Regions from separate parts of the Shewanella sp. GD04112 genome, predicted to be linked through region 2. Evidence: predicted binding sites of a transcription regulator. Region 2 holds the regulator's gene; the other holds the start of a gene.
The links. The regulator sigma-54, encoded in region 2, starts transcription at its own class of promoters, with help from an activator protein. The targets are predictions, from matches to a motif close to GTTGGCACGNNNNTNGNNT.
Positions count from the first base shown of each region.

Region 1: flgF (flagellar basal-body rod protein FlgF) is a predicted target of sigma-54. The motif match lies at 2,654-2,672, and genes of this name have one in related genera.

Region 1 is NZ_JAOEAL010000001.1:1,485,132-1,489,328, reverse strand. Features, by position in the region: gene N7386_RS06630 (flagellar basal body P-ring protein FlgI) at 1-376, opposite strand, end outside; gene flgH (flagellar basal body L-ring protein FlgH) at 388-1,062, opposite strand; gene flgG (flagellar basal-body rod protein FlgG) at 1,075-1,863, opposite strand; gene flgF (flagellar basal-body rod protein FlgF) at 1,874-2,617, opposite strand; gene flgE (flagellar hook protein FlgE) at 2,790-4,151, opposite strand.
Region 2 is NZ_JAOEAL010000001.1:783,515-787,711, reverse strand. Features, by position in the region: gene lptC (LPS export ABC transporter periplasmic protein LptC) at 1-119, shown strand, start outside; gene lptA (lipopolysaccharide transport periplasmic protein LptA) at 106-657, shown strand; gene lptB (LPS export ABC transporter ATP-binding protein) at 654-1,385, shown strand; gene N7386_RS03455 (RNA polymerase factor sigma-54) at 1,491-2,966, shown strand; gene hpf (ribosome hibernation promoting factor) at 2,995-3,282, shown strand; gene ptsN (PTS IIA-like nitrogen regulatory protein PtsN) at 3,285-3,728, shown strand; gene rapZ (RNase adapter RapZ) at 3,725-4,197, shown strand, end outside.

The DNA of each region.
Region 1 (4,197 bases), 700 kb from region 2:
CTTTGAGGAAGGTTTGCAGTAACGTCCCACCACGTAAGCTTTTTGCTTCACCTAGGCTTGAAACGGTCACATCCAATTCTTGGCCTGGTTTAATAAACGCTGGCATATCGGCATGCACAGCAACCACGGCCACGTTTTTGATTTTGGGTCTAAAATTTTCAGGCAAATTGATGCCGAAATTTTTAAGCATGGTGGTGAATGTTTGCTCTGTGTAATTGGTTTTCTCACCCGTACCAGGCAACCCCACTACTAAGCCATAACCAATTAACTGGTTATTTCGTACCCCTTGCACATTAGCAATATCTTTAATGCGTTCAGCCTGGCTTGGCATCGAAAACGCCAACATAACAACGGCCAAAATGAGTTTATATTTCATGATATGACTCCTTAGAAGGGCCACCAATCGCTCATAAAGAACTGGCTTAACCAGCCCACTTTTTGCGCTTCGGCGAAAGTACCAGTACCGCTGTATTGAATACGCGCATTGGCCATACGGGTTGAATCGATAGTGTTGTCAGGCTTGATATCCTGTGAACGCACTATGCCGGTCACTCGGATAAACTCATCGCCGTTATTAATGGAAATCCATTTCTCGCCACGCACCACTAAGTTGCCGTTATTGAGTACTTGCATTACGTTGGCGGAGATACTGCCATCTAAGCTATTGCTTTGATCGGCATCGGATTCCCGCTTAGTGTTCATACTGTCTTTGTAACGCAGATCGAGGGGAACCCCGCCAATCGACACATTACTACCACCGGCATAAATAGGATCGAGCGACATATCAGAGCCTTTTTTGATCTGATTACCCGCACTCTTTTTCGCCTGAGTCGCTTCCTTCAACACGATAGTGATGATGTCACCGACTTTATGGGCACGAATATCCGAGTAAAGACTCGCCGCTTGGCTATCTTGGTAAATCGACCCCGTTGCAGCAATTTTAGTCGGTGGTGCTTCGGGATAAACTGGGGCATAGAAGGGATCATCCGCAATCGGCTTCTTTGGAGTTGAACTACATGCCGCCAGCAAGAGCGTACTAGCCAATAGTAGATATCTAGCCATGATCATGTGCCTCTATAGATTCTGATTCACATAAGCCAGCATCTGATCGACCGCCGAAATCACTTTGGAGTTCATCTCGTAGATCCGCTGACTTTCAATGAGGTTAACTAGCTCTTCGGTCACGTTCACGTTAGAGGTTTCTAACGCACCTTGACGAATCGCTCCCATACCATCAAGTGATGCAGTGCCTTGAATAGGCGTACCACTCGCACCAGTTTCGGTGTATAGGTTTTGTCCCATAGGATCTAAACCCGACGGGTTAATAAAGTCGGTCATACTTAGCTGCCCAACGACCTGGTTTTCCGCCGCACCTGGTGTTTTTACCGAAACTTCCCCTTCAGCAGAGACTGTAATACTGGTTGCATCCTCAGGGATAGTGATCGCAGGTTGCAACACATAACCCGAACCCGGTGTGACAATTTGCCCAGTATCATCTAAGGTAAATTGACCATTACGGGTATAAGCCGTAGTCCCATCGGGGAGCTGCACTTCGAAAAATCCTGGGCCTTCAATCATCAAATCGAGCGAGTTGTCCGTGGTCAGCATATTGCCTTGGGTAAACATTTTTTGGGTGGCTACCACCTTGGTACCCGCACCAATGTTCAAACCGTTTGGCAACTTAGTGTTAGAGGCGCTGATCCCACCCGCTTGGTTAACAGTTTGATAAAGTAAGTCTTCAAATACCGCGCGGCTTTTTTTATAGCCCACAGTACTGGCGTTAGCGACGTTGTTTGAAATCACCGCAATATCGGTTTGCTGTGCGTCTAAGCCAGTTTTACTAATCCATAACGCTGGATGCATAATTTATCTCCTAACTAATCCGCATTAATGAAGATGAAGCGCGGTCATTTTCTTCCGCGGTTTTCATCATCTTCACTTGCAATTCAAATTGTCGCTGTAGGTCGATTAAGGACACCATCTCATCCACTGGATTGACGTTACTGCCCTCTACAGCACCACTTTCTACAAATACACTGGGATCGGCAGGCGCCGGATCACCGGATACCAAACGGAACAACCCATCCTCGCCGCGCATCATTTGTGCATTGCCAGGGTTTACTAACTTTAATCTTCCGACCTCTTCGACGACTTCTGTCGTCGCACCTTGAGGACGAACAGAGATAATCCCATCCTGTGAAATAGTGACCTTTTCAATTGGCAGCGGTAACACTATCGGTCCGGCATCACCCATCACGGGATTACCACGGTCGTTATGCAATAAACCTGTTGAGTCAAAACTGAGACTGCCAGAACGGGTATAAGCTTCACTACCATCCTGTGCTTGCACGGCAAACCAACCGTCACCTTTAATGGCAACGTCAAGATCGCGTCCAGTAGATTTAATCGGGCCCGAACGAAAATTGGCGGAGGGGGTTTCAACCATGGCAAAGACCCTTGTCGGTAATCCTTCACCAAAGGCTTGCATCGATCTGGCTTGCGCCATATCCGACTTAAATCCATCGGTATTTGCGTTGGCTAAGTTGTTGGCACGCAACGCCAACTCATTCATGTTTTGCTTAGCTCCGCTCATGGATATGTAGAGGAATTTGTCCACAGACTGCTCCGTCAAATTTTCAACCTGACAATAGCAAAGCAAGCATCATGCCAATAAAATTAATGGCTAATTTACTGATAAATTGGGAGAAGATTATGAGGAAATGGCGACAACGCCAAAAGAGGCTAAGTGTTGCCGCCATCGGCAACACTTAGAGAAGGAGTAAATCAGCTTAACGAATTTGCAGTACAGTTTGTTGCAGAGTGTTGTTCACTTCGAGGGTACGTGAGTTAGCCTGGAAGTTACGTTGCGCCGAAATTAAATCCACCAGCTCAGTCGTTAAGTCAATGTTGGACTGCTCTAATGCCGAAGAGCTGATGCTACCGAAGGTTCCACTGTTGGGTTCACCCGCGAGCGCTGGACCCGACTCAAGGCTGGCTTTCCATGAGGTGTTACCCACTTGAGTTAAACCTTGCTCGTTGGCAAAACGCACTAAGGCAACGCGGGATAATGGCACGGTTGAACCGTTAGAGTAGCTGGCGGTGATCAAACCATCTTCACCGATTTCAACGTTGGTTAAACGGCCCACTGTCGTACCATCTTGAGTTAATTCGGTGGCCGCAAACGGAGCCGAATACTGAGTAGGTGCATTGAACTTAATGGTCACATCTTGAGTGCCATCGGCACCTGGGCCTAACACGCCAGCACCACCCACGCCTAATGCTTCAGTCGTCACGACCGCAGGATCGCTTCCGGTATACACACCGACAGAGTTAAACTTCAACACCGAACCTTTCCAACCGCCTGTGGTTTGGGCTGTCTCTGTACCATCAGCCGTACCATCGCCATTGGTATCCGTCTGATAAGTCCCCGCAGGACCAGACACATCCACTTGCTTACCATCAATTGCGTAGTAGGCAACCCAGTTGTTTTCACCGTTGTAAGAGCCGTTGTTTGGCTTCACAAAATAGGTGGTCATGATATGCGGCTCACCGAGTGAGTCGTAAATCGTCATGGAGGTCACACTGTTGTAGGTTTTAGAGTCCAGCGGGTCAAAGGCAGCAGGATCGAGTGAACCTTCTTTCGCATTTAAGTTCATCTGCAGAGTCACGTTTTCAGTCTGAACTGGACTGCCAGCAGTATCAGGAATTTGCACAGGTTTAGCCGTCGTTAAACTGACCGATGTCGAATTACCATCTTTATCAACTGGGAAGGTTTGCAGGTAATTACCTGCAGAATCAACCATATAATTATTTTTATCGACTTTGAATGCACCTGCACGGGTAAACTGATGATCTAGGGTGCCAATCTCAGAAGCCGTCACAAAAAAGCCGCCCCCTTTGATCGCTAAATCTAAGGAGTTATTAGTCAGCTGCAAACTACCTTGGTGGAATTGCTGTGCCACTTGACTCGTTGCCACACCACCACCGACGGCGGTTTTAGAGTTAGAGAAAATTGAATTAGCGTAAACATCCGCAAATTCAGCACGCGATTCTTTAAAGCCAATGGTGTTAGCATTCGCAATGTTGTTCGCGGTAGTGTTTAAGTCTTTCTGTGCAGCAGAAATGCCACTCAATGCAATGTTAAACGACATAATTCACCTCTACATTTCACTCAATTCAATTAAGGACCCAGGTCCA
Region 2 (4,197 bases):
GCATCATTTACGTCACAGGGAAAGATTTTAATATTCAAGGGCAAGGCCTTTATGCCGACCTTAACGCGCAGGAAGTGCAATTGACCAGTCAGGTAGTAGGAACCTATGAAGCAAAATAACATATTACTTGCCGGCCTAATGCTAATCACCAGCATGAGCGCCTTCGCCAAGGTCGGTGACTTACAGCAAGAAGTGAAAATTAAAGCCGTTAGCCAAACTGCGGACATTAAAAACAACCAGATCATTTTCTTCGGTCCGGTTGAAGTCACCCAAGGCTCGATTAAAATCCATGCGGATCAACTACGTGCATTTTCTGCCGAAGGGGAAAACAGCAAGATTTTAGTGGCAACGGGGAATCCTGCGACTTACAGCCAAATTCTCGACGATGGACGCCCAGCTTCGGCGAGCGCCAAAGAAATTCGCTACGAAATGGCGACCCGCACCCTGACCTTAACAGGCTCAGCGACCCTAGACCAAGCGGGTAGCCAAGTGACGGGTAACCTTATCCGTTACGATATTATTCAGCAGAAACTAATCGCTGAGAGCACGGGTAGCGGCGATGATCGCGTGATTACCATTATTCAACCTGACAACTATCAGGAAGAGCTCAAGAATCAGCCAGCGGACAAACCTGTGAAAAAACAGGATTCTAAATGACCCAAATCACCTTAAAAGCACAGAATCTCGCTAAGAGTTATAAGAGTCGTCAGGTTGTGAAAGATGTCAGTCTGACGGTCAAAACGGGTCAAGTCGTCGGCCTACTCGGCCCAAACGGCGCAGGTAAAACCACCACCTTTTACATGGTCGTGGGCTTAGTCAAAAGTGATAAAGGCCATATCTTTATCGACGATGATGATTTAACTGCCGATCCTATGCACCTGCGCGCCCGCAAAGGCATTGGTTACCTGCCACAGGAAGCCAGTATCTTTCGCAAGCTGACCGTGCACGACAATATCATGGCGGTACTGCAAACCCGTAAAGAGCTCAATCGCGATCAACGCGAAGAAGAGCTGGAACATCTGCTCGAAGAGTTCCATATCACCCATATTCGCGATAGCCAAGGCATGTCGTTATCGGGCGGTGAACGTCGCCGCGTCGAAATTGCCCGCGCCTTAGCGGCCAATCCTAAGTTTATTCTGCTCGATGAACCCTTCGCCGGTGTCGACCCGATTTCGGTTATCGATATCAAGAAAATCATCGAACAACTCAAGAGCCGAGGCCTTGGGGTACTGATCACAGACCACAATGTGCGCGAAACCTTAGACGTCTGTGAACATGCTTACATTGTCAGTCACGGAAACCTGATTGCCGAAGGAACTCCCGCAGAGATCTTAGACAATCAGCAAGTTAGGGCTGTGTACTTAGGTGAACAATTCAGGCTATAGTTACTTAAACAGAGCCAATTAGCCTTGAATTTTGGCTTATCAGCACCATCAATATGATAACAAGCGGCCTAAATTCAAAATAATAACGTAGGGATCAGCGGTAACATGAAAGCGTCACTCCAGCTCAAACTGGGTCAACAGTTAACCATGACGCCACAACTTCAACAGGCCATTCGTCTGTTGCAATTGTCGTCATTGGAACTGCAGCAAGAGATCCAGCAAGCCTTAGACTCTAATCCTCTTCTCGAGCTGGAAGAGGAGCAATTCGACGCGCCTACCGAACGTAAGCAAGATATCGCCGATACCGACTTTAGCGAAACGACAGCTCAGCCACAGGAACAAGACAATTCCACCGTAGACATTGCCGAGTCGCTGACCAAAGAATCCCTGCCCGAAGAACTCCCCATGGACACCACTTGGGATGAAGTCTTTACCGCATCACCAAACTCAGGTGCTGGCGCCAGCCGTGAAGATGACATGCCCTTCCAAGGGGAAACCAGTGAAGGCCTGTACGAACATTTAGAATGGCAGAAAAACCTCACGCCCTTCTCTGAAACCGATTTAGCCATCGCCACCGCGATTATTGATGCCATCGACGATCAGGGTTATCTCACTCAAAGTACTGAAGATATCCTCGAGGCCATGGGCAATCCAGAGATAGAACTGGATGAAGTCGAAGCCGTACTCAAGCGCATTCAACACTTCGATCCCGTTGGTGTCGCCGCAAGGGATTTAAGCGAATGTCTGCTTATCCAACTCTCCCACTTTGCGCCGGATACTCCACACCTCGAAAACGCCCGCATGTTGATCAAAGATCATTTAGATCTGATCGCCGCCCGCGACTTTAGATTGTTAATGCGTAAGACCAAGCTTAAGGAAGATGATCTGCGCGATAGCATTGCCCTCATCCAAACCTTAAACCCTCGCCCCGGCTTACTCATCACCCCTGTTGATGAAGAATATGTCATCCCCGATGTGTCGGTATCGAAGAAAAATGGCCGCTGGGTGGTCGAGTTAAACCCGGACTGCATGCCAAAAATCAATGTTAATCAACAATATGCAGCCATGGCACGCAGCACTAAAAGCCAAGCCGATAGCCAATTTATCCGCGGGCATCTGCAAGAAGCCAAGTGGTTTATCAAAAGCCTTGAAAGCCGTAACGAAACACTGCTCAAGGTGGCAAACTGCATAGTGCAATATCAACAGGGCTTCTTCGAATACGGTGAAGAAGCCATGAAACCTATGGTCCTAAACGATATCGCCGAGGCGGTAGAGATGCATGAGTCCACCATTTCACGGGTGACCACACAAAAATACATGCATACCCCAAAGGGACTTTTTGAACTAAAATATTTCTTCTCAAGCCACGTCGGGACTGATGATGGCGGTGAGTGCTCATCCACGGCAATCAGAGCCTTCATTAAGAAACTGGTTGCAGCGGAAAACCAGAAAAAACCATTAAGCGACAGCAAGATGGCACAACTTCTGGCAGAACAGGGAATTAACGTTGCGCGCAGAACCATTGCGAAGTACCGAGAGGCGATGCTTATTCCCCCTTCCAATCAGCGTAAAAGTTTATAGCCTAAAGTGGAAATCGGAGGACGTTTATATGCAAATAAACCTGAGTGGACACCATATCGAGATTACTGAATCGTTACGGGCTTATGTTGAGGAAAAGTTTTCAAAACTTGAACGTCATTTCGAACAGATCAATAATGTGCACGTTGTGCTCAATGTTGAGAAAATGCAACAAATTGCCGAAGCGAGAATAAACCTCACCGGTGGTGAAGTCTTCGCGACTTCAGAGCATGCAGATATGTATGCTGCCATAGACGTCCTGATCGACAAGCTTGATCGTCAGGTTATTAAACACAAAGAGAAGTTAACAAAACACTAGCAATGGAACTTCGTACCATACTGCGGCCGGAATGCACGACCTGCGCCACTCCGGGCAGTAAGAAAAAGGTACTGGAACTTATCAGCGACTTAGCCGCTGCCCAGTACCCCACCCTCTCATCTCAAGAGATCTTCGAAAGCCTAGTGGCGCGCGAAAAGATGGGGAGCACAGGTATAGGTAACGGCATCGCCATTCCACATGGTCGATTAACCGATATAACACAACCCATAGCCATATTGGTGAAATGTGAGGAGCCGATAGCCTTTGATGCTATCGATAAACAACCTGTCGACATTTTATTTGCGCTGCTAGTGCCTGCTGACCAATGTCAACAGCACTTAAGCACTTTGTCCTGCATGGCTGAAAAGCTCAGCGACAAGCAAATATTGAAGCAATTGCGCAAGACGCATGATGAAACGGAACTCTATCAGGTAATCACTGGATGAAACTGGTCATAGTGTCAGGGCGCTCAGGCTCAGGCAAATCGGTCGCACTAAGAGTGCTGGAAGATCTCGGCTACTATTGTGTCGATAATCTTCCTTTGCCGCTGATTGGCAGCTTACTCGAACAGCTCAAGGGCAGTAACGATCTCGTCGCCATCAGCGTCGACGTGCGTAACCTGCCGGAGCAAGACAAGGTACTCGTCAAACAGCTTGCTAGCCTGCCAGAGGGCACTGAACTTACCAGCTTCTTCTTAAACTCCAGCGATAAAGTACTGCTAAAGCGCTACAGCGAGACTCGGCGCTTACATCCCTTATCTAAGAGCCGAGTATCACTGCAGGAAGCCATTAAGCTTGAAGGCAAGTTGCTCGAGCCCCTGTCACAGCAGATGGATCACTACATAGATACCTCGAATCTGAATATCTATGAACTCAGCGACCAAGTACGGCAAATCCTGCTTGGCAGTGTCGATAA